4 regions of the Sporomusa rhizae genome follow, and region 1 is predicted to be linked to each of the others. Evidence: riboswitches for the same ligand, from Rfam matches in the RefSeq annotation. Region 1 holds a riboswitch; each other region holds the start of a gene.
What was found. A riboswitch is a leader RNA that binds a small molecule or an ion and turns the genes downstream of it on or off. The one in region 1 is predicted to bind thiamine pyrophosphate.

Region 1 (7,640 bases):
ACTGTATAATATGATTCTCGTTACTATAATGACACACCTATTTTTTTGAACCCTGAAATAATTTTAGTATCGTGCGAGTTTATAACAGCACCGATACTAGTTAATACATATATTATGCTGTTTGTTGGGTGTTGCCACTGCTGTCAATAATTATTTTACCCCTTCTGCCGTAAACAAAAAAGTTGTCTAAAACTAAATTAATAATGGCCTTTAAAATCCAGCCTTGTTATGGTGGAGAATTAAAGGCCATTTCTGTATATGTGGAGTCCGTCTACCAATCCTATTCAAAGATAACAAAATCATCTCGTTAATTCCTTTTTAGGGTAGCCTGTATTTATTTTTGCTAACAGAGCATTCTATAAAATGTAATATTGGCAGATTCCTGGAGGGTTCACCCTTGTCAGCCGTAATTGATGTCGAGGCAGTCGTAAAAGATAGCGGTCTTTCTTATGCAATAAAAATCTTATGGAACTAAATGCGCATTGTATGATGACTAGGAGGGTACGAAAGTAATGGAAGAGAAAGAATTAGCCCGTGGGCTAAAGGCTCGCCACATTGAATTAATAGCCTTAGGCGGCACCATCGGCGTCGGTTTATTTATGGGGTCAGCAAGCACAATTAAGTGGGCTGGGCCTTCGGTATTGCTTGCCTATATGTTAGCCGGTATTGTTATGTTCTTTGTTATGCGTATTATGGGAGAAATGTTGTTCCTCGAACCAGTCACCGGCTCTTTTGCAACTTATGCCCATAAGTATATTAGTCCTTGGGCGGGATATCTGACGGCCTGGTGTTATTGGTTTTTGTGGGTTACAGTAGGAATGTCAGAGGTTACGGCAATTGGAATTTACATGAATTATTGGTTTCCCACGCTGCCGCAATGGCTGCCGGCGCTTGTTGGCGTGGCGATTATTGCGATGGCTAACTTAGTTTCTGTTAAATACTACGGTGAATTCGAATTTTGGTTCGCGCTCATTAAAGTTGTTACGATTGTGGTTATGCTGGTAGTGGGACTAGCGATTATCTTTTTGGGTATTGGTAATGCGGGCCAACCTGTGGGGATTGCCAATCTTTATATTCATGGAGGATTTTTCGCTGGCGGTTGGGAAGGATTCCTGTTTGCACTATGCCTGGTAACGGCTTCTTACCAGGGGGTTGAACTTGTCGGCATAACTGCTGGTGAGGCAGAAGATCCTAAAAACACCTTGCGTAGAGCGATAAAAAATATTATCTGGCGTATTTTAATTTTCTATGTCGGAGCTATATTTGTTATTGTAGCTATTTATCCTTGGAACCAGATCGGCACGATCGGCAGTCCTTTTGTGTTGACGTTCGCAAAAATCGGGATTACTTCGGCAGCCGGTATCATTAACTTTGTAGTTCTTACTGCCGCAATGTCCGGTTGCAATAGCGGTATATACAGCGCCGGGAGAATGCTTTATACGTTAGCAGAAAACGGGCAGGCGCCAAAATTTTTCGGAAAAGTTTCAAGTGGTGGCGTTCCCAGCAATAGTATTAAAATCACCATCGCTTGCTTAGTAATCGGAGTCTTTTTCAATTATATCTACCCGAATTCAAAACTATTTATTTATATTTACAGCGCCAGCATTCTGCCTGGCATGATTCCGTGGTTTGTACTATGCATTAGTCAAATTAAATTTAGAAGGAAATGGGAAAAGGAAATGGATTCGCATCCATTTAAATCATCGCTATTTCCGATTAGCAACTATATAACAATTATCTTTTTATTCTTAGTCTTAATCGGAATGTGGTTTAATAGTGACACGCGAGTATCATTAATTGTTGGCATAGTTTTTTGTGCGATTATCACAATATTCTATTATGCGCTTGGTATTGGAAAAAGAAACGAAACAGCTGGATAAATGAAGTCAGGCAGTGTTCAAGTAAGAGAAAATCCGCATGATGTATGCACGCGGATTTTTTTGTTTTATTTATAATTATCGCTGACTAACGGTTGACGCCTAATCGTCATTTCAATTCGCTCAATAGGCAAAACTCGCATTAAAACAAGGCAAATAATGCATTCTACACCTAGATAGCTGGCGTTAAACAGGAATGAATACAGATACGGTGAAACCCCTTGTGGTGCATAGCTGGCAAAAAACACGATACCGGAAATGAAATGAAACAAAAACCGACCAATAATACCGACGACTGTTCCCACCAGATATCGGCCTTTAAAATATCCCGCCAAGCCTAAAGCCATAAAGGGCAACGGATAATCAAACAACACCTGTACCGGGTGCAAGATAAAGGGGTCTTGGATCAAATTAATCATGCCATACAAAAAACCGGTGAGATATCCGGTTTCTGCGCCATAAAAAAATGCTATAAGAAGTATAGGAATCATACTGCCCAGAGTTACACTGCCACCTTGCGGCATATGGTATAGTTTAAATGCATGCAGAATAGCGGCCAGAGCAAGTGCTAGACCGATATGAGCCATCATTCTTGCGCTGAAATTAACCTTCTTCATTCGCATCAATGCCACGACTAATAAAATAACACCCGCCAGAATCAGTATCGTAGTCGGACTTGCTGCAATCGTTGCTATGTTGTCGACAAAGGTACCCTTCATATCTTTACCCTCCAATAATAAAAAATTTAAGCCGCAACCAATTGTAGGTTTGCGGCTTTCTCTATTATTCAAGTCGCTTCCCTACGCTGGCATTATCCAGATCAGGTTAAGGGTTAATGAAATAATACTCATCTCTCAGCCCGTAGGCACCCCTAGCACATATGTCATTTTATTCCACTATAACACTATTTTATGCACAGGACAAGTAATTTATAAATGTTTATACTGCAAATAGACTCCCAGTAAACCTTTACCCAGTGAAACAAATACTTCCTGGCAGTTGACTAACGGCTGATTGCTAATTGCGTAGGGCAGGGTGCGCTTAAGTTCTGCGTTTTGTAACGGCCAGCGCACGCCGGCAATAGTAACACCTAAACAGCGGTTTGATAGGGAAATCAGGGATATGACGTCAGGCATTACTTCTGTTTTTATTTTTACATTATCCTGACCTGATAAAAAAAACAAGACTTCAGATTCATCGGCGGCAATACTTTTGATGCCAAGCTCTTCATAACCGGCTAGTGATTGTATGTTGCCAAAAGCATGGTCAAACCGTCCTCCCCATATCCCGGTGATAATTGCGGTAGTCGTACCATATATTTCTTTCGCTCTAAGCAAAGCAAGCTGGAGATCAGTATAATCCTTATCTTCCGGATAAATCTCAACCGGTACACCCAGACTTCTCCCCCATGCCCAGGCTTCAGGATTGGCACTGTCACCATCACCAATAATTCTGTCCGGCGTTATACCGGTTTGCCGGCAAATATGGATACCACTGTCGATACACCATATAGGCAGGCCTGCTGCCAGCGTCGAAAACCATCTATTTTCCGGCGGCCTGCCGCCGGCTGTCATCAGCAGCGTTGTTTTTGGGAATGATTTTTTAAACGTAAGCTCAGTTTGTGGTAGTTTTAAACTTTGTATCATCGATTACACCTGTCCAAATTCCAGTATTTCAAGATGCTTATTTCACCTTTATTGCTTTATTATCCTTCTTTATTCCGATGTATTCGGAGTTGGTAAATTGTATCGCATTTAAAATCACATCCATAGCATGAGGATGATCGCTTACGAAATGAAGCACCTGAGATCCATATATATTTGGTTCTCAGGTGCTTTATTGTGAGGCAATGAGTAATGGCCTTCTGCCTTGGTTAACAGTTAAAAATCCGGCGGAGTTACGGCAAAGATTACGTCGGCATTGGAGCTGTTGTCATTTTTCCACATATGACGTGAGCCGGGGGGGATTTTTACACTATCACCTTTTTCGAGTGTTTCCATGGAGTCCTCAAGATAAAGTGTAACAGTACCAGACAATACGTAGGCAATTTCCTCTCCTGTATGGGATAAAGGAATCTCCGAGGATTGGGCATGAGGAGGGATAGTCATTAAAACCATTTCAATTGCTCCGCTTAGATCTGGGGAAAGCAGTGTATATTCCCAATTACTATGCGGAAATATGATTTTTTTGCGATTGTTGGCACGGGTAATTAATTTATCAACATTTGCAGGTTCAGTAAAAAGACTAAAAAGGGGTATATCCAAAGAAACTGCAATCATACGAAGCGTATTAAGTGATGGATTTGCAAGTCCGCGTTCAATTTGGCTTAACAATGAAGGCGTAACATTTATCCTTTCAGCCAATTGACGTAGGCTAAGGTTTTTACTAGTTCTTGCAGCAGCAATTCTTTGTCCAAGTTCGACACTGTCGTCGGTATTTTGCATGTAAGTATATTCTCCTAACAAGATTTTATTGTGTTCAATACAATTTAATATTATCAAAACTTGTATTATTTAACAACCATGTATAGCGAGTTTTCTTTATTAAATTAGTATGGTGACTTATATAGGTTGATTATTAACCAAAATGCTATTTTTGTCTTTTAAAATCTAGTATAAAGATGAATTTTAAAATATTACAAATAAAGAAAAATTTTATTTTTTATACTATTGCAAATAGTAGGGACATGATGTATATTAAATGTGATTAAACAATTCAATCACATTTAACTAATGTAAAATATAATTAAATATGGTTGAAAGTTTTATGGAAAGACATTGATAGTTGATGACCGCAATATCTGATTTACTTAAACTGAATCATCGGAGGGCTATATGAAAAATTCTACTGTTTTGGAGAAAAAAATCGAAGAATGGAAAGCGGAGTTCCCACTTATCGAGGATTTGATGAGTACCCGCGAGGTATTTTGGGTGAATCCGCTTTATGGAAATAAACAAGAAGAATCTCTTCATTCTATTACGGAAAAAGATATTCAAGATGCCGAAGCAAGACTTGCTAGATTTGCACCATTTATTATGAAGGCTTTTCCGGAAACTGAACAGAGTAATGGCATCATTGAATCTCCTCTTGCGTTCATTCCGAACATGCAGCAAAAACTTAGTGAATTATGCGGCTTAAACATTCCAGGAAAATTATGCGCAAAATTTGATAGTCATCTTCCAATTTCCGGCTCAATAAAAGCGAGGGGAGGCGTGTATGAAGTACTCTATTTGGCAGAAGCCATTGCAACGAAACATACTAACTTATCGTGGACAGATGATTATTCAATATTAAAAAATGATGATTTTCGAAACCTGTTTCAAGAATACACAATTGTTGTTGGCTCTACGGGAAATTTAGGTTTGAGCATTGGAATTATGGGGGCAGCACTGGGATTTCGAGTAGTTGTGCATATGTCTGTGGAGGCGAAGCAATGGAAGAAGGATATGCTTCGGAGTAAAGGCGTAATTGTAGTTGAACATACTGCTGATTATTCTCAGGCAGTTGAAGCGGGGCGTAAAGAAGCCGAGCAGGATTCTAAGAGTTATTTTATTGATGATGAAAGTTCACGTCACCTTTTCTTGGGATATGCGGTAGCTGCTAAAAGATTACAGCAGCAATTAATAAATCTTAATATAGTTGTCGATGAAGAACATCCACTTATCGTACATTTACCTTGTGGCGTTGGCGGAGGGCCTGGGGGTGTTACTTTTGGCCTGAAATCAATATTTAAAGAAAATGTTCATTGCTTTTTTGCAGAACCCACTCATTCGCCGGCAATGTTACTCGGTTTGATGACAGGTTTGCATGAAAAAATAGCCGTACAAGATTTTGGCATTGATAATCGTACTGCTGCAGACGGCCTAGCTGTTGGTAGACCCTCTGGATTGGTTGGAAGAATTTTGGAACGGGATATCGCGGGTGTATTTACTGTGCAAGATGAACATCTTTATCTGCTGCTAAAAATGTTAGCTGACTCCGAAAATAAGTTTTTGGAACCATCTGCTTTAGCTGGATTTTTTGGGCCTATGCAATTGATGGCAACGAAATCAGGCAGAAGATTCCTGAAGGAAAGAAATCTCTTAGATAAAATGCCTGGCGCTACACAGATAACTTGGGCAACCGGAGGAAGTATGGTGCCAAAAACGGAAATGGATAAATTTTACCAACAAGGTGTGTAAGTTGCTGAAATCGTACGTGTGCTTAAGGAAAAGCAGGGTATTAGAAATTTATACAAATAACTAGAAAGAAGGTTTGCAAAATGAAAAAAATAGTAAATACGGAAAAAGCACCAAAAGCAATCGGGCCATACTCTCAAGCTATTGCCGCCAATGGTTTTTTATTTGTATCTGGACAAATTCCGGTCAATCCTGCCACGGGTGAAGTTGCTAGTTCTATAAAAGAACAAACGCAGCAATCATTGGACAATATAAAGGCTATATTAGCTGCTGAGGGAAAAACATTAGCCGATGTCGTTAAAACCACTATTTTTATAAAAAATATGAATGATTTTGCACTTGTAAATGAAGTATATGGGACTGCTTTCGCTGAAAATCCTCCGGCCCGTTCCTGTGTGGAAGTTGCTCGACTTCCTAAGGATGTGTTGGTTGAAATAGAAGCAATCGCGTTAGTCAAGTAAAAAAAAGGGGGGTTATTTGTGGATTTAAAAACAGTTATGAACAGTCCGGGTATGTGGTTTGCTTCAAGCATAATAGTTATTGTGATACTGTTTCAAAGTCTTATTTATTTGCGTGAAGCGTTTAAAACAGCGGAAAAACTAAATATGCCCCGGGAAAAGTGTTATGCAGGCATGAGATCGGCAATGATTACAGCCCTTGGACCGGCGTTGGCTCCCGTCATCGTACTTCTTGCACTAATTGCTGTGGTAGGTGCACCTACTGCATGGATGAGATTAAATGATATAGGTGCTGCACGGACCGAATTGGCAATGATTACATTAGCCGCAAAAGTAATTGGGGTCGATCCTCAATCCGCTGCGTTTAATTTAAAAGCATACACGTATTCTTTATGGGGAATGGCGCTTAATAATATGGGGTGGATGCTGGTCGCTTTACTGTTTACGCCCCAAATGGGCGGTATGGTTACCAAATTAAATCAGAAATATGATCCTAAGTGGATAAAGTATTTAATGACAGGAGCAAGTGTAGGGTTATTTGCATTTTTGTTATCAGGGCAATTGGTTAATGCTAAAATTGGTAACTGGTATGCAGCGTTTATTTCCGCAGGCTTCATGCTAATAATATCTAGAATATTCAGAAAGTATCAAAGGCTGCAGGAGGTAGCGCTTGGTATTTCGATGATAGCAGGGATGATGCTGGCAACGGCGATATCATAAAATTCGGGCAAAGGAGAGGTACAATGAATAATGACAAGGTTGCTTTAAATTCGCGGTTGATAAAAATCGGAGCCGTGACATTGAGTGCGGGCATTATTGCGAATTTTGCTCCGGTAATCTATTTATGGATGGCATATGGAGAAATACCGCCCCTTGAGGATATTTTGAAAATATGGACGGTAGCGCTTGTAACTTTTGGTGTTTCGTGGCTGGTTCAACCACTTACCTTTTTTAGTATGTTGGGGACAAGCGGTTCATACATCGGCTGGTTAGCAGGCAGCGTTGCGGATCTAAGGTGTCCGGCAGTTACCATGGCCCAGAAGGTTTCTGGATATGAGGCGGGTACACCGGAAGGGGATGTTATCTCGACGATTGGTATTGCGGGGTCGGTACTGTTGTCTGTATCG
Region 2 (7,640 bases), 1.0 Mb from region 1:
CTACGAAAAAGTTATCTCTTATCCTATGGATAGTAATATTGTCACTGTTGCCCCAGCCGGCTAAACCAGATGCGGCTATTAATAGTTTAGGAGAATTTAGGTAATTTTCTACAATCAGCTTTTTGCATTCCGGTCTGTCGAATGCTTCAACAATAACATCGCAATCCTCAAAGAAGGTATCCTGAGTACTATATTTTCGTTGTGTTACTTCAATCTGTACATCCGGATTAATAAGCGTGAGGTTACTTTTAAGTGCCTCAACCTTAGGCATCCCGATTTGATGCAGGAAGAAGAATTGCCGATTTAAATTACTGGCTTCAACTTTATCAAAATCAATAATTTTAAACAATTTAAAACCTGTACGTACCAACATTTGGGCGCAATTGGAGCCAAGTCCCCCTGCTCCGGCAATACCAATTTTAATACGAGAGAACTTATCCAAAATGCTAGCTGCTATGTATCTGTTAATTCCCTGCTCAAATTGATTCATAGCTATCACCACATTTGCCAGTCTTTATAAACAGGCTGATAATTTTGTGAATACAGCATTGCCGCAATATCGGCTACATTTCGTTCATCCGATATCTCAAACTGGCTGACAGACGCCTGTGTTGAATGCCCGCCAACAGCAGTGCATGAACCAGCAGACATTTTGGTTATTCCGAGTTTAACCATGTTATTACGTAATACGGCACTTTCACGCGTAGATAAAGTGATGCCGCCTCGCGGCATGAACAGACGAAATGCAAGCACATATTGAACAAGGTTTTTATCACTGACAATAACTTTGGGCGGAAAACCACCGACATGGGGTCTCATTCTCGGTGGTGATATGCTTATTTCAATATTAAGATACTTACGTTGTAAATAATCTGCGTGTATGCCTGTAAAAAATGCTTCTCTGCGCCAATCATCAAGACCAAGCAACGCACCAATATTGACACTGCGCATGCCGGCTTGACATGCACGTTCAGGAGCATCAAGCCGATAATGGTAGTCACGTTTAGGACCTGCGGGGTGAAGCTCGGCATATACTTTTTGATGGTATGTTTCCTGATAGATTGTCATACCGTCCACGCCATTTTCAATTAGCACGTTATACTCTTCCGTATTGAGTGGATATACTTCAATGCTGATAGAGGTAAAATATTCTTTTAATATGTCTACGCATTGCCTAATATATTCCACCGAAGAATGGTATCGTGATTCACCGGTAAGAATTAGAAGATGTTTTAAGCCAGTGGCGGCAATCGCTTTTGCTTCGGCTTTAACTTCTTCAAGCGATAGTTTTTTGCGCTCAATTTGATTATGCGCATGAAAACCGCAGTAGACACATTGATTCACACAATAATTTGCTAAGTAAAGCGGTGTATAAAGCAATATCGTTTGGCCAAAATGCTGTACAGTAAGGCGATGCGCTTTCTGCGCCATTGCTTCTAAATGGTTTTCAGCCATTGGTGACAGTAAGGTCAAATAGTCCCAAACTGTTAAATTATCTTTTGCAATAATCCGTGAAATATCAGCATCGGTTATTTGATTAGAAGTATCGGCAAAGTTCCAGTCCCGATACTTTTCTATTTCTTGATAAAAGCTCATTTTTCCCCTCCAATCACGCTAAGAAAATTTATTTATCCTTAACTAACCTGCTCTATTTATCTAAAAATCCGGTTAACGGTGACGAAGCGTTTGCATATTCTTGAATAGCCCCAGGTCCGGCCAAGAAAGCTTTACGGCCGGCGGCAACCGCTAAACCAAAGGCTTCGGCCATTGCTTCGGGATCGCTGGCTGTTGCTACCGCTGTATTTACCAAAACTGCTGCTGCACCCATTTCCATGGCTTCGGCTGCTTCCGAAGGGCGGCCGATACCCGCATCTACAATAATGGGTAATGATATTTCCTCGATTAGTATCTTAATAAGTTCTTTCATTTTTAACCCACGATTTGTTCCAATAGGTGCCCCAAGTGGCATGACAGCAGCGGCACCAGCTTCTACCAAACGTTTGGCTGCCATCAAATCAGGACTCATATAAGGGAGTACAACGAAGCCTTCCTTAGCAAGGATTTCAGTTGCCTTAATTGTTTCCATATTATCAGGCAGTAAGTACCGGTTATCGGAAATAACTTCAATTTTGATCCAATTGCCACACCCGGCAGCTCGGGCCAAACGAGCTATGCGAATAGCTTCTTCAGCATTTCTAGCGCCAGATGTGTTCGGTAATAATGTACAGTGCTTAGGTATATAAGTAACAATGTTTTCCTCTTTGTGATCGAGGTCTACTCGCCGCAATGCCACCGTTATAACCTGTGCTCCAGCGGCATTTACAACTTCTGGGATAAGTGTATTAGATGCAAATTTCCCTGTTCCCAAAAATAACCGACTAGTTAATTTTGTTTCACCAATTTGTAGAATGTCATTCACTGGATTTTTTTTCATAGGTCAGCCTCCTCCTACAAAACTAACTACCTCAAGGCAGTCTTCTTGTTGTAATACAACGGTTTGCCAGTCTTCTTTTCTGACGATGTTACCGTTGTATTCGATGATAACCACTTCAGGATTAAAACCCTCTTGACCAACCAGTTCGGCTATAGTAATACCTTCTGCGCCGATGATTTTTTTACCATTTACAATTAATAGCATGGGGGAATTCCTCCTTTTAAAAAAATAAAAAACACGTCCCCCGAATGGTAATGACGCGCATTATTATACACGACCTTCCTCCGCAGGTATTATCCCGATCAGGTATGGAGGTCAGGAACTCACTAGTTCCACTCTCAGCCCATAACATGAGCTCCCTCGGTCACTCAATATTTATTTATTACTATTTTATAGCATACTGAAATAATCGTCAAAATTGGTATAAGCTTTTATTTGGGCAAATTTGTTAATAAACTGTAAATATATCTCTATTTGAGGCACTAGCAATAATTTCTATACTATAGCCATTCTTACTTATAAAATTTGCTAAGTAGGAGGCGACACATTCTACTACAGGTTGCTCGGTAGCAAAATGACCTGCATCGATAATCGCTAAGCCTTCAGCAACAGCTTGTTGGGCTTCATGATATTTTACATCGCCAGTTATCAGTACATCCGCACCGGCGTTAACCGCGTTTTTGATCAAATCTGCACCGCTGCCGCCGCATACTGCCACTTTGGTAATCTTGGTGGTAACGGATCCGGCTGCTTTCACCGCGGTAATATTTAGTGCCGCTTTTACTTGACCAATAAACATCTCAAGACTTACGGGTTCGGCAAGACCTCCTATACGACCTAAACCATAGCTTGCCCCTGAATTTAGCAGCAAATATTCATCATAAGCGACTTCCTCATAAGGATGTGCGGCTATCATGGCATTAATAACTTGAGTCTTTAAATGCATAGGCACTATGGTTTCTAATCGATACTCCGGCACGAATTCAAGGGAACCTGTTTTGCCAATGTACGGATTAGTCCCCGCTAACGGAAGAAATGATCCTATCCCCTCTGTTGCAAACGAACAGTGACTGTAATTACCTGTATGACCAGCCCCAGCCTCCGACATGGTCATTCTTACTTTTTCAACATGAGAAACAGGAACAAATACTACTAATTTGCAAAGTTTATCCTGATGTACTGACGTCAATGCTTTGATATCTGTTAGTTTTAACTTTTGCGCCAGGATATCATTAACTCCCCCGGGAGCACTATCCAGATTAGTATGTGCGGCATATACGGCAATGCCGTTTTTAATCAACTTTGTTAATAAGCTGCCTAATGGCAAATCCGCTCTGATGTTCTTAATGCCTTTAAAGATCAGGGGGTGATGAGCAACTATCATATCAGCACCCACTGTCAATGCTTCATCAACAACGTCCCCATCAACATCTAAAGCAACAATAGCCTTATGTATCAGTTGCTCAGGATTTCCTACAAGCAAACCGACGTTATCCCACTCTTCAGCCAGATGCTTTGGCGCTAATTTTTCAAGTTCAGCCATAAGGGCGCGGCACTTTATAGGCATGACATTTTATCCTCCAAATCGTTTAGTTTTTTAGTAAAAGCTTTATACTTTTCAGAGTTAACAGCTTCCTTGCTATCTGCCATTGCCGATAGTACGCCACGCAAATGCCTGAGCAGCTCTTGAATATGACGCTTTAGCAAAGGATGTTTATTCTTCCAGAGCAGCGGACCAATCTCGTATAGTACAGCTTCGATCTGGCAGTCAGTTCCTGGTTCCGCCGCGATAATTTGATACATTTTACCCTCTTCTTCTACTAGTTCTTCAGCGACAATCTTCCAATTATTTTTATACAGCCAAATTCTAACGAGCGACGCCGCAATCATAGGTTGTAGAATAACACGCTTTAGCTTTGCGGTTATTTCCGGACGGGAGCTTAGAATGTCAATAATATTAGCTCCTCCCATTCCAGCGATTACGACAACATCCGCTTCCCCGGGATTAAGAACATCAAGACCATTGCCTTGACGTACGGCAATATATTGTTCCAATTGAGTGTCAGCAACAGCATTTTTGGCTGAAAGAAATGGACCGTGATGAATGTCTCCGGCAATTGCCCGACTAACTCTTTTTTGCTCGACAAGGTATATTGGTAAATATGCATGGTCAGTACCTATATCAGCTAAAATGGAAGCTTCAGGAACCATGTCCGCAATTGTCTGTAACCGTTCTCCTAGTCTCATATATTATAATTCCTCCTATCATCCTAGATAGTATTTCGGTCTATGGATAAAAAATCCTGTTAATAGTCTAAAACCTCGAAATATGTATACACGGCTTGCGCGATAACTAATGCAGCGTGCGATATAAAAGTTGCCTTTTCAGCTAAAGTTAACGGTTCAAGACAGCAAAAAACCTGCGAATATATTCGCAGGTTTTTATGGTGGGCGATGACAGGATCGAACTGCCGACATCCTGCTTGTAAGGCAGGCGCTCTCCCAGCTGAGCTAATCGCCCGTATTCGAAGTTCGATTTTTGACTTTCGAAATGTTTTATCGAATGTCTAAAATCGAGCATCGAATATCAAAGATGGTGACCCGTAAGGGAATCGAACCCTTGATACCGCCGTGAAAGGGCGGTGTCTTAACCGCTTGACCAACGGGCCATAATTGATGTTCGACTTTAGACTTTCGTACTTAACATTAATAATCGAATGTCGTATATCGAATTTCTAACAACGAAATGGTGGGCCCACCTGGGATCGAACCAGGGACCAGCCGGTTATGAGCCGGCTGCTCTACCGCTGAGCTATAGGCCCTAAAGAACTAAAACAGGTTTTCCGAAGAAAGCCTGTTTAATAAACTTATCTGGCTCCTCGAGTAGGACTCGAACCTACGACCGATCGGTTAACAGCCGATTGCTCTACCAACTGAGCTATCGAGGAATATCGCCAACGTTGATTATTATAAAACAATGTCTCTATTACGTCAAGTGCTTTATTTAGTTTTTATTCAAGAAAATCTTTCAATTTCTTGCTGCGGCTAGGATGACGAAGTTTCCTAAGAGCTTTAGCTTCAATCTGACGTATGCGCTCACGGGTGACGCCAAAATATTGTCCAACTTCCTCCAGTGTACGAGCGCGACCATCGTCTAGACCAAACCTAAGGCGCAATACTTTCTCCTCACGTGGAGTTAGTGTTTCTAATACTTCTTCCAGCTGTTCTTTAAGCAACATGAAAGATGCTGCTTCAGCAGGAGCCGGGGCATCCTGATCTTCAATAAAATCACCTAGATGCGAGTCTTCCTCTTCACCAATTGGCGTTTCTAGGGAGACTGGCTCTTGGGCAATCTTCATGATTTCCCGTACTCTTTCTACGCTAACATCCATAGCTTTAGCTACTTCTTCCGGAGATGGTTCACGGCCTAATTCTTGCAGAAGTTGGCGTGATACCCTGATTAGCTTATTTATGGTTTCTACCATGTGAACTGGAATACGAATAGTTCTGGCTTGGTCAGCGATAGCCCTGGTTATTGCCTGACGAATCCACCAAGTAGCGTACGTACTAAACTTATATCCCTTGTTATAATCAAATTTTTCTACAGCCTTAATCAAGCCTAAATTTCCTTCTTGAATTAAATCAAGGAATAGCATACCTCTGCCAACATACCGTTTCGCGATGCTAACTACCAAACGCAAGTTAGCTTCAGCAAGTCGCCGCTTTGCTTCCTCATCCCCTTGTTCCATACGTTTGGCCAGTTTAATTTCTTCATCAGCTGTCAAGAGCGGAACCCGGCCAATTTCTTTGAGGTACATACGGACAGGATCATCAATGCTAATACCCTCAGGAATGGTGAGATCTATATCTACTTCTTCTTCGGCCGTTTCTTCAATTTCAGACATATCTGGGCCTTCAATAAGTTCAACGTCTGGAACTTCATCTACAATTTCAATACCTTTGTTATTAAAGATTTCATACATATCATCAATTTCATCCGGACTCATGTCTTCAGTCTGCATTGTATCCATAATTTCAGAATACGTTAGTACACCGCGTTTTTTACCCTTGTGTAGAAGTTCATTCACATGTTCAACCGGTGCATTTTTTTTATCGGCCATAGTTTTCCCCCCTTCCCCTGGTAATTGACGATAGTTGGTATATCCTTACTTGCTTGTTAATGATGCAATTTACTAATTTCATGTTTAATTCGCTGACTTTCCGCCAGTTCCTGCAGAAAGCTACTATCCCCCATGCGTTCTAATTCATCGGCCATCAACCGATGTTGTTCATACAAAGTAGTTAAATGTGCCAGCCTAATTGTTTTGATACAATCGTCTACTGATTTAACTACATCCTGTAATTGTATTTCCATCAACATAATATGTGAAAATTCATTGTTTGCTTTCTCACTCAGGTTATTAACTATTGTATTTAGGTCGGTCTGTGTAATATTTTTTTCCATATTATACGCATTAAATATTAAATTAATTATCTCTTGCTGTAAAACCCCTTGTATTTCTTGCGGAGAAATTTGAGAAAAAACATAAGGGATAAGCGATAAATCTTCGCACATCATTCTAATAAGTTGCCGTTCCGCCTGAACTACAGCCGGTGCTGGTTGCTTATATAATAATGCAATATTTATAGTTTTCCCGTTTTTTACATTTTTATCCTTTTTGGATTGAACTATATATTTTGTAATTTCAGTACGTAAAGCGCTTTCATCCACAGTTAATACTTGAGACAGCCTAGTAATGTGTGCATTTACTTCTACAGCATTTTCAGCCTCAGCCAGGATAGGCGCCAATTTACCGACAACAGCAATCTTCCCTTGAACTGTAGTATAATCATCTGATTTTAATGCCTGATCCAGTTGATAATTTAACAATGGCTGAGCAGACGCAATTAGCTCTTGGAAAGCTGAGCTGTCATGCTTTCTAACAAATTCGTCCGGATCCTTACCATCAGGCATTGATACTACTTTAATCGCAGCCCCCATGGAACGCACTGTAGCTAACGCTCTCACAGTAGCATTTTGACCAGCAGCATCAGTATCATATGAAAACAATAGTTCTGCATTAAGTTTTATTAGGTTTCTAGCTTGCTCCGGCGTAAAAGCTGTCCCCAGTGATGCCACTACATTTTTGATTCCGTGACTATACAGTGTTAAAGCATCCATATAGCCTTCGACGATAATCACTTG
Region 3 (7,640 bases), 2.0 Mb from region 1:
CAAGTTTGGCAATATCGGCAACGCTGAAATAGCCAGACTGCCTTTCCACTATCCCTAACACCGAATCCAGAGTAGCCTTGTCCAAGCCTTTAGGAATGTTGTCCTTCAAATCTTCAAGGCAACTCGCAATATTTTCACTAAATGTATCTCCCTTTAAGACGTCAATATCTTTTTGTGACATTCGCTGAATATTCTTAATTTTAAAGACATATTTCTGGTAGTTCTTTAAAGCTTTTTTAAAACGTTGGAATGTAAAGGGTTTTATGATGTAATCAACCGCACCATACTGTATTCCCTGTTGAATAGTCTCTGAGTTATGAGCGGCCGTCACTAAAATAACGTCGGTATTAATCCCGGTCGCCCTGATGCGCCGCAATAACTCTATTCCGTTCAGCCCAGGCATATAGACGTCCAAGATTACTATCTGTGGTTTTATCTGGGCAATAAGCTCAAAGCCGGTCTCCCCGTCACTCGCCTGACCTACTAACCTAAATCCCTTCATCTGGGTTATATACTGCCGGTGAAGTTCTAGCACCATTGGGTCGTCTTCCAGGATAACAACATCGATGGCCATGATTCTACCTCCCTTTAACTTAAGGCTTCAGATGCCCCGAATTGGTATCTTTACACTAAAGATGCTCCCTTGGCTTTCTTGGGACTGAACAGTTATTTTTCCGCCACTTATAGCTACTTCTTTCTTTACAAGATATAAACCAACCCCGCGGCTTCCCCGTTTAGTAGAAAATCCTCGCTGATATATTTTGTTTTTGTAAACTTCAGGAATGCCTGGCCCAAAATCGCTTACTTTTATAGTTAAATACTTTTTTCCTTGATAAATATAAACATTAATAACTTTACGTTCACTTGGCAGGCCCTGCACTGCATCAATAGCATTGCTAATCAGGTTACCTAACACAGTTACCATGGCCAGACTGCCAAATACCGGCGGCAGAGATTCAAGCTTGCTGCGGGAATTCAGCCGCAAAGAAATTCCCTGTTCAGTTGATTGACTGATTTTTCCGATAATTAAGCCAGCTGTAGCCTGGTCTTTAATTCGTTTAACGATGAAACTAACAAACTCCTGTTGACTTTTATACATTAGAGTAATGAGTTCTACCACTTTATCGTATTGTTTCATTTGTATAAGCCCTGATATGGCATGCAGCTTGTTGGCAAATTCATGTGATTGGGCCCGCATCGAATCCAGCAGGCTTTGTAGTCCAATTATTTCTTCTGCCAACACTTTAACATCTTCTTTATCGCGAAAAGTAGCCAAAGCCCCTATGACTTCACCATCGACTATAATCGGCACCCTGTTGGTGATAATAACCTTATCCCCAACCTCTTGTTCCTGGTCATACTCTGCCTGTCTGGTCTTAACCACAATAGGCAGCCTCGAATTAGGCAGAACGTCTAAAATGTATTTGCCAATAAGATCGGTGGGTATATTTAGCAATCGTTCGGCTTCACTATTTACTATATTGATGTATCCATCAGTATTTATCGCAACAACTCCTTCCCGCATACATTGCATAATAGCGCGTTTTTGTTCTAAGAGCACTGTTACTGCATGGACTTGTTGCTTTAATTTGCTGTCAGCATCGCCATACAGCTGAGCGTTATACACAGCAATAGATGCATGGTTGGCAAAAGTCGCAAACAATGTTTGCTCAATCGGAGTAGATTTGCAGGCAGAACGAAATCCTATTGCCAATATGCCAATTAAAAAATCCTGAAAGCACAATCTAATAGCTTTTACGCTGCAAAGCTGCTCGTTTTGCAGAACATTAATCAGGCGTTCCGACAGCGCTTCGCCAGATTTTATTTCTATAACTTTCTGGGTTACAGTATCTAGTACCGTTTCGGAGATAAAAACCGGCGAATCAGGCTGATACCATGCTGTGGCAATAGGCGTTTTCCATTCGTTAGCCTGACCTGTTAAGAGAATGCTGCCGCAATCAGCCTTAAACAACCGCATTGCACTTGATACAATAAAATCTAATACGTCATTAATATTCATGGAAGAGGTCATACGGGTAGTTATCTCATTAATAGTCCTGAGCTGTTCAAACTGCCTGAAAACAGTATCCTCATAAAGAATAAAAAAGTATTCGGTCAAATGGACTCTTACCCTATCAAGTAAAGAATCAAAATCCCGCCGGAATATATTGAGAATAGGCAGCTCATTCTTTAAATATAGTGACATGGCATCCTTAACAGCTTTTTCATAGTGCTCAAGAAAGGCCATAATCTCCGGTAATCTGAACCCTTGTTCAAGTCTGACTTTGCTTATCCAACTAACATGCACTTTAAGCGGTGCAAATGTGTCATCTTTTAAGGAGTTAATAATAGCAGCAGTTAATTTGGCAATATCCTGAGCAAGCCGTTTAGGCGGAAGGTTAATATACGATAAAGGCTCTCCTTCGGCCTCCAGCTCGCTTAAAGTGCCTACATTAATTTCATGTTTGAGACTTTCAAGTACAAGTGGGAGAGAGTTCATAAAAATCACCTTGCATTTACTTTACTTTACTTATTAATTTTTTTTGTTGTTTGATTGACTGATAACTCGACATTATTTATTATATATTTTAAATACAATTTTTTCCATATATTTTTTTTATAGGAGGATTATAATGTTGCAAAACAAGCCTGCTACACAGCATTCTCCTGCTAATAAAAAATTGCCTGCCACTGGCCAGGCTGACTCTGCTGACAGCCATTCCCCTCCATCAATAGGACAAAAAATCATCAAAGAGTTAAAAACATTACTTCAGAGTTTTATTGAATACGCAAAAAAAGTTGAGCTCTAGTATTAATTAGTTCATAGCTAGGGGTGCCCACGGCTGAGAGGAGTAAACTCCAACCCTCTAAACCTGATGTGGTTAATACCACCGTAGGGAAGCTTTTTTCTTATATCAAAAGCTGGTCCCATCTCTTCTATGACTAATATAAAAAAGGAGGCTGGGAAAATATGAGTTTCACTACCCAAATGGATGCTGCCAAAAAAGGCATAATCACCAAAGAAATGCGCATTGTTGCCGGCAAGGAAAACATTAGCCCTGTAAATTTGCGTGACCTGGTGGCAAGTGGCAAGGTTGTTATTCCGGCGAACCGCAACCACACCAATCTTATGCCTATTGGTGTCGGCGAAAAACTCCGTACCAAGGTCAATGTCAATCTAGGCGTTTCCAAAGACTGCTATAACATCGAATTAGAGTTAGACAAGGCCAAAAAGGCCATCGCCCTAAAAACAGATGCCATTATGGATCTTAGCTGTTATGGCAAAACTCGGGAATTCCGCCGTAAACTTCTCGATATATCCCCCGTCATGATCGGTACTGTCCCTATGTATGACGTAGTAGGTATGCTTGACAAAGATTTAAAAGATATCACGGTTGACGAATTTTTTTCAGTTATCGAGAGGCATGCCGAAGACGGTGTGGATTTCATGACAATTCACTGCGGCATGAACCGGGCAACAGCTGCGCGGGTTAAAAGAAACAAACGTCTCACCAACATTGTTTCCCGCGGCGGCTCGATCTTATTTGCCTGGATGGAGCTAAACAACCAGGAAAATCCGTTTTATGAGTATTATGACCGGCTGCTTGCTATCTGTGAAAAATATGATATTACTTTAAGCTTGGGTGATGCTTGCCGCCCGGGTTCAATTCATGATTCAACAGACGCCGCCCAAATGGAAGAGTTGATTACATTGGGCGAGCTCACCAGACATGCCTGGCAGCAAAATGTTCAGGTCATAATAGAAGGGCCTGGACATATAGCGCTTAACGAGATTGCCGCCAATATACTTTTAGAGAAAAAATTATGCCATGGTGCTCCTTTTTATGTTCTTGGTCCATTAGTAACCGATATTGCCCCAGGTTATGATCATATTACAAGTGCAATTGGCGGGGCGATTGCAGCCGCTAACGGTGCTGACTTTCTATGTTATGTGACACCGGCTGAACATTTGCGTCTGCCTAACCTTGACGATATGAAAGAGGGAATCATCGCCTCACGCCTTGCCGCCCATGCAGCAGACATTGCCAAAGGCATCCCCGGAGCGCGCGACTGGGATAATCAAATGAGCACAGCCCGCGCCGATGTTGATTTTAAAAGAATGATTGACTTAGCAATCGATCCGGAAAAAGCCCGTAAATACAGGGAGGAATCTATCCCAGAATGTGAAGACACCTGCACTATGTGCGGAAAGATGTGTCCCATGAAAAATATGAAAAAAATATTAAACGGGGAACAGTTAGTTCTTGCGGACTAAGGTGCTGCAATGACTACATTTTATCAATTTAATGACTTGATTAAAGATTACCGTTCCTTGTTGGCAACTATATGTGAAAAGTACACCCCTGACGACTTCAGGTTGAAATATATTAAAAACATGTTGGATATCATGATTGGATGCCGGCAGTATTTCCATTTTGAGCGCCAATTTTCTCAAACAAAGAATAGTAATTATTTCCCTTGGTATATAACCTTTGTCTTCTTTCCTGCCATTTTAGAATGCATCGATAAATCACTTGACCTTTTGCGGCAGCACATGAGCAGTTGGCAGTTTCCTCCCGAGTATACGCGCACAGTCGAATTATTAGCTTCTATGCGCTCACGGCTTCGACATCAACAATTCTATTCCGATGAAGCCGGCAAAGTCAGCTTAGCCACATACCGCGGTCACTCTTTTACCCTTAGCTATGAGAAGCCTGTCGAATTTATCAATGCTGAGCTGCTCTTCCTAATTTTGAAGGACTTAGGCTATTTATTTGCCTGCCAAGAACCAGACAGCCGGATTTCTCCTTGATACATATAGAAAAAAACCAACTTCAATCAGCCTTGTAAAATAAACTATACTAAAATTCACACTGGCCGTTGCAAGTATTTTGATTTTATTTTTACAAATACTTGCAACGTCATTTTTTATATAAGCGATCGGCAATTCACTATCTTCATCAAAAAACAATAACTAGGTAAGGAGAGGATACTTATGGATGCCTATCATGCACTAGAAAAACTCATCCAAGGGAATAAAAGATATGTCACAGAGCGCTATGCAAAAAATAACGTAGGAGTACAAAGAAGATCCCAATTGATAAACATGCAAGACCCTTTTGCAGTAATACTAGGCTGCTCTGACTCCCGTATTCCCCCGGAAATAATTTTTGACCAAGGGCTCGGTGATTTGTTTGTGGTACGCACCGCAGGTCAGGTGGTCGATGATGTAGTGCTAGGAAGTATTGAATATGCTGTAGAACATCTTGATATCCGGCTAGTAGTAGTTTTAGGGCATGGAGACTGCGGTGCGGTCAAGGCTGCTGTAAACGGAAGCTTATGCCAGGGTCATATTGAAACTATCAGACAAGCTATCCAACCTGCTCTGAAAAAAGCAAATACACAGGCCGGCGAGCTATTAACTAACGCGATTAGCAGCAATGTTGAGTTTACCGTGTGGAGATTAAAAATATCCAGTCCGCTACTGCAAAAAGCCATTACCAATAAAGGTCTGCACATTATTGGTGCAATCAAGGATCTTCCTACAGGAAATGTAATTTTCGATACTGTCGATAATCACGATTTTAAAATGTTTTCTTAGTGTTCCGTAGTTAATACCTGCTTTGATCTTAATTATTTTTACTTACAAAATATATAATATAGTCCACTAATTAGACTTATGGTGATAAAGTTATATAAAACACACAATTTGCAATAGGAGGTCAGATTATGAGAATCGCATTCCCCCCACCGAACCGATCGATGAAGAATATGTTTGTCGGCCGGAACGTGCACGCAAGCCGTTATATGCTATTGCCAAACATTGTTCCGAGCAGTTATGTCTGTCCTTAGGTCATCAGCATAATTTGCCTGTAACTGTATTTCGTTTTTGGTGGGCTTTTGGTAACACTATCGGCGGAAAGCACCTACGTGAATTAATAAAATTAGCGATAACAGGGCAGGCTTTACAAATGGTGAAAGGAGCAGGCGGAGCCTTTGTCAATATGAATGATTTAGGAAGGGCTATTGAGCTGGCAGCCACCAGGCAGGAAGCTGCCGGTAATATCTACAACATTGCCAGTCTTTTTTTGTCTTGGGAGGAAATCGGCCAAACCATTATCAAACTGGCAAACTCAACATCGTCGCTGCAGTTACTTGACACCAAAGACTGGAACGGCCCCGCATTCCTTAACGAAATCTGGGATCTTAGCTGTGATAAAGCGGCTAAGGATCTTGGCTACAACTCGCTATTGGGCGCTGCCGACAACCGTGTTGCATTTAGTAATGCATTGGCGAACTGCATTACCACAGTCATAAAAGAAAAATAACCCTTCAAAAAGACTTCAAAGATCTGCGAAGTCTTTTTACTTTATGAGCCCGAATCATAAAATTCATTGACATCCATATTCATCCACTGGTAATAGACCGCATATTCGGCTAAAGTTTCATTAGCATCAACTTGTTTGGGAGCATTGAATCTGGCAAGGGCCTCTTCAAGAGTAGTAATATTGCCACGCAAAGAAAAAATACCATATGACATACCATCCATAAATACATGAAATAAGGTTGTTCCATATTGAGTTCCCCGTCCCTGGCCTTCATAAGTGATATTTGCCAGAGAACCGGTTGGAGCTTTAACCGATTCTACGACCATCATTCCCTTTTCTAACTTTGTCATTACCTATATCCTCCTTTATCTTTGTTATCATTATTATATAGCCCCAGGAAATTATTTTCTATTTTAGTAAATAAAGTAAACTAAAAGTTTGAAATTTGATTGAATAAATATATTCTTATTTTTTAACAAGTTATTATATAAAGAACTCTTAGAATAAAAATAACAGATCTCTATAGAAAAATTCCGGGCAAACAACAAAAAAAGGACGGCTTACATAGCCATCCCCAATTTAATGTTAGATCATTGTATTGTTCGAAATTGCGAGAGTAGATAATGAAAAGCTTCGCAATAGCTGCGAAGCTTTAGAAATATTGGTGCCGAGGACCGGAATCGAACCGGTACGGAAATTTCTTTCCGACGGATTTTAAGTCCGTTGCGTCTGCCAGTTCCGCCACCCCGGCATATTAGCAAATTGGAGGCGACACCCAGATTTGAACTGGGGAATAGAGGTTTTGCAGACCTCTGCCTTACCACTTGGCTATGTCGCCTTTAAATTACAAAAATGGAGCGGAAAACGAGATTCGAACTCGCGACCCTCGCCTTGGCAAGGCGATGCTCTACCGCTGAGCTACTTCCGCTTAAATGGTGCCTCAGGACAGAATCGAACTGTCGACACGAGGATTTTCAGTCCTCTGCTCTACCGACTGAGCTACCGAGGCATATGCAGCTGTCTATAAACGCCCATCTGCGTTGTTGCTCCTGCGATCCGTTGCTCAACGTACCCACATGTACGCCTCCGCTACGGTTCTCGTCGCGCCTAGCATCTGGACATTTCTAGCCACCCGCTGGCTAAGGTAAATGGCGACCCTGAACGGATTTGAACCGTCGATCTCCGCCGTGACAGGGCGGCATGTTAGACCGCTACACCACAGGGCCGCAATATTCGATTTTCGACTTTAGATCTTCGATGTCCGATATTTATCGAATGTCGAACGTCTAGCGTCGAGTATCGAGATTGGTG
Region 4 (7,640 bases), 2.0 Mb from region 1:
TGGCGGTGACGCACGGCTATTGGCTTTAGCTAACAGTAAAGGGATGGCAATGTCTCTGTATGTATTGCTCATCATCTGGGGGGCAGTTTTTCTCTATAACTTTGTTGAAAAGAATGGTGCTATCAAAGTAATTGGTGACACTATGGTAAAAGTGACTGAGGAAAAACTATTACAATGTTTGCTGATGTCATGGTGCTTTGCCAGTTTTATGCAAGGTATTGCCGGCTTCGGCGTGCCTGTAGCGGTTGTCGCGCCTATCATGCTGGTTATGGGGTTTTCGCCGGCGGTTGCTGCTGCCACATGTCTGGTGGGTCACTCCTGGTCTATTAGCTTTGGATCTATGGGATCATCTTATTATACTATCCAATTGGTTACCAAAATCCCGGGAGAAGTTATTGGACCATGGATGGCGGTCTTGTTTGCCGTTCCGATTTATGCGACAGGTATCGCTGTATGTCATATTTTTGGTGGTTTTACCGCTGTTAAAAAAGGTTTGCCTGCAGTACTTATAACAGGCACAGTAATGGCTTTTATGTGCTGGCTCATGAACAAATTGGGGGCAGCGCAACTGGCTACTTTAATTCCGGCGCTGTTTGGCTGCGGGACTATGGTAATTTTGGCTAGGACTATCTACCGGCATGAGGCTGACGGAAGCACGAAGTGGGGCGAGAAGCCCTATATGAACTTTAATATGGCGTTTTCGCCCTATTATATTCTCATCGCTTTGTGTATTATGACTCAGATAAAGTCAATTGCCAATTTCTTTGCACCCTATACCTGGGGACTTAGTTATCCGGCCATGACAACTGCTGCAGGTTTTGCGGTGAAAGCCGAAAAAATGTACTCGAAAATTAATATTTTCTCACATCCGGCACCACTGCTGCTTACTGCAGCACTCTGTGGTTATATCATCTTTAAGATGTTTGGCAAGTGGAAAGACGGGGCAGCCGGCGAGGCGCTAAAGGCAACTTTTAGCCAGTGTGTCCCCACCAGTATTGGTATAACCACTATGGTTATGATGGCCTTAATTATGAACGATACTGGCATGACAAGTCTGTTAGCGCAAGGCATAGCCGAAGCGACCGGTGTTTTATTTCCGATATTCTCGCCGTTTATTGGTGTACTGGGGGCATTTCTAACCGGCAGTAACACCAACTCTAATGTAATGTTTGGGGCGTTACAGTTTGAGACGGCTAAAGTTTTGGGAATTAGTACTGTAGTCATGTGTGCTGTGCAGTCTGTCGGCGGTTCAGTAGGCTGTTCAATTGCTCCGTCCAAAGTATTGATCGGTTCGGCCACTGTCGGCCTTGAAGGTCGTGAAAGCGAGATAATGAACCGGACAATACCTTACTGTATAATTATTTCGCTGCTTGTGGGCATCAATGCGTGGATTTTTGCCTACATGTTATTTAAAGACCTGCCATAGGTCAAAAAATGCGAAATATCAAGGGGGGATTGTAATGAGTACAAATCCTGTGCCTAATGCCAACACCAATACTACGTTTAAACCTGTGCCGTGGGGTAAGAAATATCGTACTCCGTTAATGAATACGGCATTCTGGTGCTTTTGGATAGGATTTTTTCTGGCGCATCAGGGCGGCGTTAGTAACATCGACTTCATGATTAGTTTGTCGTATGTAGTATTTACGCTAGCCTGTCTGGTTCCCTTGGTTACAAAGAAATAGGTATCAGGGAAATGCCGTTTTTACGGCATTTCCCATTTTCAACCTAAAGGAGGCGTTCAAATGCCAAATAACCTGCCGGAAAAAGAAAGCGGTGTAAGAACGGCGACATACTGTGAGCACCTGGTTACATCTTATGATGCATATTTGCAAAAAATACGCTCAACGGGTAAATGTGGTGTTCCTATGCCCGCTATGTCAGAATGTTTTTGGGCGCTGACCGGATCTTTTGTTGGTATTGGAATTGTCACCTATCTTACTTTCCTAAAAGAAATTCCCGTGTTAGTTGCATCACTAGGAGCGTCTGCATGTCTTATTTTCGGAGCTCCGGCGGCTCCGTTTTCACAGCCGCGCAATGCTATTGCCGGACAGTTGCTTTCGGCTATTGTCGGGGTTGCCGTATACCAACTGGCAGGTTGCTATTGGTATACGGCAGCTCTTAGCGTCGGAATTGCGGTAGCTGTGATGATAAGAACAAGGAGCGTCCATCCCCCGGCCGGAGCTACGGCTTTAATTGCAGTAATTACCAAGCAGGACTGGTTATTCCCGCTAATGCCTGTAAGCATAGGTATATGCATTCTGGTAATTGTCGGGATAATAGTGAATAATTTGGCTGCCAAGCGGCAATATCCGCATTATTGGTGGTAGGAACGAGATAGTCGTGTGTGTAAAACAAAGTGGTAGTGTATGCTTAGCGGACATACACTACCACTTTGTTTTGTTTGTAGACTAAATGGGGATTTAGAGAATACTTAAATCGTCGCCGTTAAGAACCTTTTTAATATTCTTCATTGGGCACATTTTGCCGCACATGGTACAAGTATCTTCACACTCTGGTTTGGATTCTTCTCTGTATCTGCGGGCTTTTTCCGGATCAATGGCTAATTCGATCATTTTAGGGAAATCTACTTCAGCGCGGGCCGCGCTCATTTGATTATCCCAATCGCGTGCACCGGGGATTCCCTTGGCGATATCGGCAGCATGGGCAGCTATACGGCTGGCGATAATGCCTTCTTTCATATCCTCAAGATTCGGCAGCCGGAGGTGTTCAGCCGGTGTTACATAGCAGAGAAAATCGGCACCATTTGAAGCGGCTATGGCACCACCAATGGCGCTGGTGATATGGTCATAGCCTGGCGCAATGTCAGTAACCAGTGGTCCCAATACATAGAAAGGTGCGCCATGGCACAGACGCTTTTCGAGCTGCATATTTGCCACAATTTCGTTAAGTGCCACATGGCCTGGACCTTCAATCATTATTTGAACATTTCGTGCCCAGGCGCGTTTGGTTAATTCGCCGAGAGTTATCAATTCTTCAATTTGCGCCGCATCGGTGGAGTCATGAATTGAACCAGGGCGACAGGCATCACCTAAGCTTATGGTTACATCATACTTTTCGCAGATATCTAAAAGACGGTCATAGTACTCGTAGAAGGGGTTTTCCTTTTTATTAAGTTCCATCCAGGCAAACAGGAGGGAGCCACCGCGGGAAACAATATTGGTAAGGCGTTTGTTATTTTTAATTCGTTCGGCAGTTTTGAGGTTCATGCCGCAGTGGATGGTCATGAAGTCAACACCGTCTTCGGCATGGCGTTCGACAACCGAGAAAAACTCATCTACGGTGATATCTTTCAGATCTTTGTCAAGCATTCCAACAGCATCGTACATAGGAACAGTACCAATCATTATCGGTGACATATCGATCAGTTTGCGGCGGAAATCACGGGTTTTACCATAGCAGCTTAGGTCCATGATTGCGTCAGCTTTCAATTCAATGGATTTTTTTACTTTTTCTAATTCCAGATCAATGTCGTAGCAATCTTTGGATACTCCTAAGTTGACATTTACTTTGGTGCGAAGTTTTTCGCCGACTCCCATAGGATGGAGGCTGGTATGATGTTTGTTGGCGGGAATGGCAATCCGGCCGCTGGCGACTAATTCGCGTAGTAATTCAGGGTCTATTTTTTCCTCCTGAGCTACGATACGCATTTGTTCAGTCATAATACCTTTTTTTGCGGCATCCATTTGAGTAGTATACATAATTAAAAACCCCTTTCTCTGTAGGCTTTTAGCTATAGACAAAGGGGTTAGTTGAAAGCGTTAAGAAAGCTTTCCTACGGTGGTACTAACCACATCAGGTTATAAGGGTTGGAATAATTCCTCTCAGCCAACAAGGCACCCCCAGCTATAACTATGCTTGCCATATTTAATTAGGTTTGGATATCTTCACGAGTTCCAGCAGTAAGTCACCGGTTTCAACAGCATCCTGAGGCTTCACATAGATTTCTTCCACAATGCCATCAAAGGGAGCCTGAATGGTTGTTTCCATTTTCATAGCTTCGGTAACGAGTAAGTATTCGCCCTTCTTAACGTGAACTCCTCCTTCTACCATGATTTTTACAATTTTTCCTGTCATGGTCGCGCCAAGATGGCCAGGATTATCTTTATCTGCTTTTTTCCTTGCACTACTGGTAGTCTTAATGCTCTTATCTTTAACGACAATTTCACGTGGCAGACCGTTAAGCTCAAAGTTGACAATTCTTGTTCCATCAGGAAGTGGTTCTTCAACAGAGATTAATTTGATTACTAGCATTTTTCCTTCTTCAATATCTACTCTAATTTCTTCCTTAGAATTTAAGCCATAAAAGAAGGTTGGCGTATCTAAAATGGATACATCACCGTAAGTGGCAAAGAAGTCAACCCAGTCTAAAAATACTTTGGGGTACAATGTATAGGCAAGCACATCACATTGTGTTACCGGACGGGGTAGGTTATTAGCAAGAGTTTCCTGAATTTCGTCAAAGTTAGCCGCTTCCAGGAGTTCACCCGGGCGTGTTGTCAGCGGTTGTCTTCCCTTCAGGATTATACGCTGGAGTTCTTGCGGAAATCCTTGGTATGGCTGACCGATTTGTCCGGAGAAAAATTCAACTACCGAATTTGGAAAATCTAAGCTGGTTCCGAGACGGTAAATATCTTCTTCTTCGAGGTTGTTTTCTACCATGAACAAAGCCATGTCGCCAACGACTTTTGAGGAAGGGGTTACTTTTATAATATCACCAAACATGTCATTGACTTTTCTGTACATGTCTGATACTCGATCCCATTGACTTTCCAGCCCTAACGATTTCGCTTGCTGCTTAAGGTTGCTGTATTGACCGCCAGGCATTTCATGTTGGTATATTTCCGGATTGGGGTAAGCCAGGCTGCCTTCAAAGTCTTTATAATAGGCACGAATATCTTCCCAGTAGTGTGATAGTTCGTTCATACTACGAATATCTAGCTTTGGCTGCCGGGGATGCCCTTGTAAAGCATAGTAAAGACTATTGCTGCTAGGTTGGGACGACGCGCCGGCCAAGGAGGAGATTGCGGTATCAACAATATCTACACCGGCTTCAATAGCGCGGGCACAAGCATAAATTCCGTTGCCGCTGGTATCATGCATATGCAGATGGATAGGCAGATCTACCGCTTCCTTTAAGGAAGATACAAGCCGGTAGGCTGCTTCCGGTTTGAGCAGTCCAGCCATGTCTTTAATCGCCAAAATGTGGGCGCCTGCTTTTTCGATTTCTTTTGCTAAATTAATATAATATTTTAAATCATACTTGGATCGGGAAGAATCTAAGATATCCCCGGAATAGCATAAGGAGACTTCGGCAATTTTACCGGAGTTACGAACTGCATCAATAGAAACAGTCATTCCTGACAGCCAGTTTAAGCTGTCAAAAATACGAAAAACGTCAATGCCGCTTGCTGCGGCTTGCTCAACAAAGGCACGGATTACATTATCCGGATAGCTTGTGTAGCCAACAGCATTAGCGCCGCGCAAAAGCATTTGAAATAAAATATTCGGAGCTTGTGCCCTAAGGGCTTCTAAGCGTCTCCAAGGGTCTTCTTTTAAAAACCGGTAGGCAACGTCAAAAGTAGCACCGCCCCACATTTCAAGAGAAAACAAATTAGGCAGTTTGTGGGCAGTAGGGGAGATAACGTTAATCATATCCTGGGTTCGCATCCTTGTTGCCAATAGCGACTGATGCGCATCACGTAAAGTGGTGTCTGTTAAGAGCACTTCTCTTTGCTGTTTTATCCAGCCTACTAAGCCATCCGGTCCTTGACTGTCAAGAATCTGCTTGGTGCCGCTTGGCAGCAGGGGCGATTCCGGCATGCTTGGAAAACGGACAGGTGGGAAGCTGGGTTTTAGTCGCTTTGTAAAGTCTTCATACCCGTTAACCGTAGTATCAGCTATATATTTTAACAATTTAGTACCACGGTCTTGGGGGGGAGTAAATATAAATAGTTCCGGTGTTGTATCAATAAATGTTGTGAAGTAGTTACCGCTTAAGAAATCAGGATGGTTGACTACATTATTGAGAAAAAGAATATTTGATTTAATACCCCGGATACGGAATTCGTTTAGACAACGCTTCATTTTGGCGATAGCGCTTTTATGGGTTAGTCCCCAGGTCGAAACTTTTACCAGCAGTGAATCGTAGTAAGGAGTAATAACAGAGTTTGTATAGGCATTGCCGGCATCAAGCCGTACGCCAAACCCGCCGCCGCTGCGATACGCCGTTATTTTGCCGGTATCGGGTGTAAATTGGTTGGCAGGGTCTTCCGTGGTTACCCGGCACTGAATGGCGTGACCGTTGCAACGAATAGAATCTTGTGAAGGAATGCCGATACTCTCATCAGAGAGCGGCGTCCCGTCGGCTATATGCAGCTGGGCTTGCACAATGTCAATGCCTGTAATCATTTCGGTGATGGTGTGTTCTACTTGGATACGGGGGTTAACCTCAATAAAATAAAATTGTTGATCAGGCGTTACCAAAAACTCTACTGTACCGGCGCTGACAAATTTAATGGCTTTCATTAGCCGAACGGCGGCGCTCGAGATCTCATGCCGCAGTTTTTCCGATAAGGAGATACTGGGGGCAATTTCAATCACTTTTTGGTGCCTGCGTTGTATCGAACAATCCCGTTCATAAAGGTGAATAACATTACCATGCTGGTCGCCTAATATTTGCACTTCGATATGCTTCGGGTATTCTATGAGACGTTCCAGATATATTTGGTCATCACCAAAAGATGCTTTGGCTTCGGATTTCGCCCTAAAATAGGAATCCTCAAGATCGGCCGGGGTTTGGACAATGCGCATACCCCGGCCGCCTCCGCCCAGGATTGCTTTAATTATAAAGGGATAGCCATAGCGATTCGCAAAAGCTTTGACCTCTTCTAAGCTGTGCACTGGACCGTCGCTTCCCGGTATGACAGGCAGGCCGGCGGCTACAGCCTGAGCCCTGGCGTTAATTTTATCGCCGAACATCGTCAAGTGCTCAATCTCAGGACCTATAAAAATAATGTTCTCTTCCTTGCAACGTTTGGCCAGGACTGTGTTTTCGGATAAAAAACCATAGCCGGGATGAATAGCATCTACACCACGGTTTTTGGCGATACGAATAATGGATTCGATGTCTAAATAGGCATCCACCGGACTTTTATCTTCACCCACCAGATAAGCCTCATCGGCACGATAACGGTGTAAAGAAAATACATCTTCTTTAGAATAAATGGCAATTGTGCGTATTCCTAGTTCATAACAAGCCCGCATAACCCGAATGGCAATTTCGCCACGATTGGCAACTAATACAGTTTGAATTTTATTCATTATTATTCCCTCCCAAAGCAAAACAGCAGTTTTTGAGAAAAAAACAACTGTAATTCGTAATTTAACACTGATTTACAAAAAGCACAATATATTTTAAGAAAATATACTGTATATATTAATTTAAGAAAACTATTATTAGTTTATAGACATAAAGAAAAAGGCATACCAGCAGGATGTTTGAGCAAGAATGACGAAAAAATGTTAATATACTAAGAAAACATTGCAGCTTATGGAGGAAGTTTATGTATGAACCGGGGGAATTTGGTGAAAGCCTGCGGCGCTTACGCGAAAGGCGA

Region 2: linked by a shared signal. The riboswitch ahead of thiS (sulfur carrier protein ThiS) and the one ahead of thiT (energy-coupled thiamine transporter ThiT) in region 1 are both predicted to bind thiamine pyrophosphate.
Region 3: linked by a shared signal. The riboswitch ahead of thiC (phosphomethylpyrimidine synthase ThiC) and the one ahead of thiT (energy-coupled thiamine transporter ThiT) in region 1 are both predicted to bind thiamine pyrophosphate.
Region 4: linked by a shared signal. The riboswitch ahead of thiC (phosphomethylpyrimidine synthase ThiC) and the one ahead of thiT (energy-coupled thiamine transporter ThiT) in region 1 are both predicted to bind thiamine pyrophosphate.

Annotation. Positions count from the first base shown of each region.
Region 1 is NZ_CP156925.1:3,939,117-3,946,756, reverse strand. It holds gene SRRS_RS18700 (amino acid permease) at 513-1,880, shown strand; gene thiT (energy-coupled thiamine transporter ThiT) at 1,946-2,596, opposite strand; TPP riboswitch at 2,658-2,760, opposite strand; gene SRRS_RS18690 (thiamine diphosphokinase) at 2,807-3,523, opposite strand; gene SRRS_RS18685 (helix-turn-helix domain-containing protein) at 3,758-4,321, opposite strand; gene SRRS_RS18680 (D-serine ammonia-lyase) at 4,712-6,058, shown strand; gene SRRS_RS18675 (RidA family protein) at 6,139-6,516, shown strand; gene SRRS_RS18670 (DUF5058 family protein) at 6,535-7,233, shown strand; gene SRRS_RS18665 (hypothetical protein) at 7,257-7,640, shown strand, end outside.
Region 2 is NZ_CP156925.1:2,899,055-2,906,694, forward strand. It holds gene thiF (sulfur carrier protein ThiS adenylyltransferase ThiF) at 1-490, opposite strand, end outside; gene thiH (2-iminoacetate synthase ThiH) at 496-1,596, opposite strand; gene SRRS_RS13650 (thiazole synthase) at 1,649-2,434, opposite strand; gene thiS (sulfur carrier protein ThiS) at 2,438-2,638, opposite strand; TPP riboswitch at 2,697-2,806, opposite strand; gene SRRS_RS13660 (Nif3-like dinuclear metal center hexameric protein) at 2,883-4,001, opposite strand; gene SRRS_RS13665 (tRNA (adenine(22)-N(1))-methyltransferase TrmK) at 3,992-4,681, opposite strand; tRNA gene SRRS_RS13670 (tRNA-Val) at 4,880-4,955, opposite strand; tRNA gene SRRS_RS13675 (tRNA-Glu) at 5,029-5,103, opposite strand; tRNA gene SRRS_RS13680 (tRNA-Ile) at 5,182-5,256, opposite strand; tRNA gene SRRS_RS13685 (tRNA-Asn) at 5,307-5,382, opposite strand; gene rpoD (RNA polymerase sigma factor RpoD) at 5,446-6,555, opposite strand; gene dnaG (DNA primase) at 6,612-7,640, opposite strand, start outside.
Region 3 is NZ_CP156925.1:1,900,149-1,907,788, reverse strand. It holds gene SRRS_RS08535 (response regulator) at 1-574, opposite strand, end outside; gene SRRS_RS08530 (ATP-binding protein) at 602-2,500, opposite strand; gene SRRS_RS08525 (hypothetical protein) at 2,634-2,810, shown strand; TPP riboswitch at 2,820-2,917, shown strand; gene thiC (phosphomethylpyrimidine synthase ThiC) at 2,972-4,276, shown strand; gene SRRS_RS08515 (hypothetical protein) at 4,286-4,813, shown strand; gene SRRS_RS08510 (carbonic anhydrase) at 4,997-5,602, shown strand; gene SRRS_RS08505 (NAD-dependent epimerase/dehydratase family protein) at 5,697-6,329, shown strand; gene SRRS_RS08500 (hypothetical protein) at 6,371-6,679, opposite strand; tRNA gene SRRS_RS08495 (tRNA-Leu) at 6,992-7,080, opposite strand; tRNA gene SRRS_RS08490 (tRNA-Cys) at 7,093-7,167, opposite strand; tRNA gene SRRS_RS08485 (tRNA-Gly) at 7,183-7,257, opposite strand; tRNA gene SRRS_RS08480 (tRNA-Phe) at 7,263-7,338, opposite strand; tRNA gene SRRS_RS08475 (tRNA-Asp) at 7,479-7,555, opposite strand; tRNA gene SRRS_RS08470 (tRNA-Val) at 7,636-7,640, opposite strand, start outside.
Region 4 is NZ_CP156925.1:1,913,821-1,921,460, forward strand. It holds gene SRRS_RS08565 (L-lactate permease) at 1-1,426, shown strand, start outside; gene SRRS_RS08570 (hypothetical protein) at 1,461-1,685, shown strand; gene SRRS_RS08575 (HPP family protein) at 1,746-2,330, shown strand; gene thiC (phosphomethylpyrimidine synthase ThiC) at 2,424-3,725, opposite strand; TPP riboswitch at 3,777-3,875, opposite strand; gene SRRS_RS08585 (pyruvate carboxylase) at 3,889-7,344, opposite strand; gene thiM (hydroxyethylthiazole kinase) at 7,587-7,640, shown strand, end outside.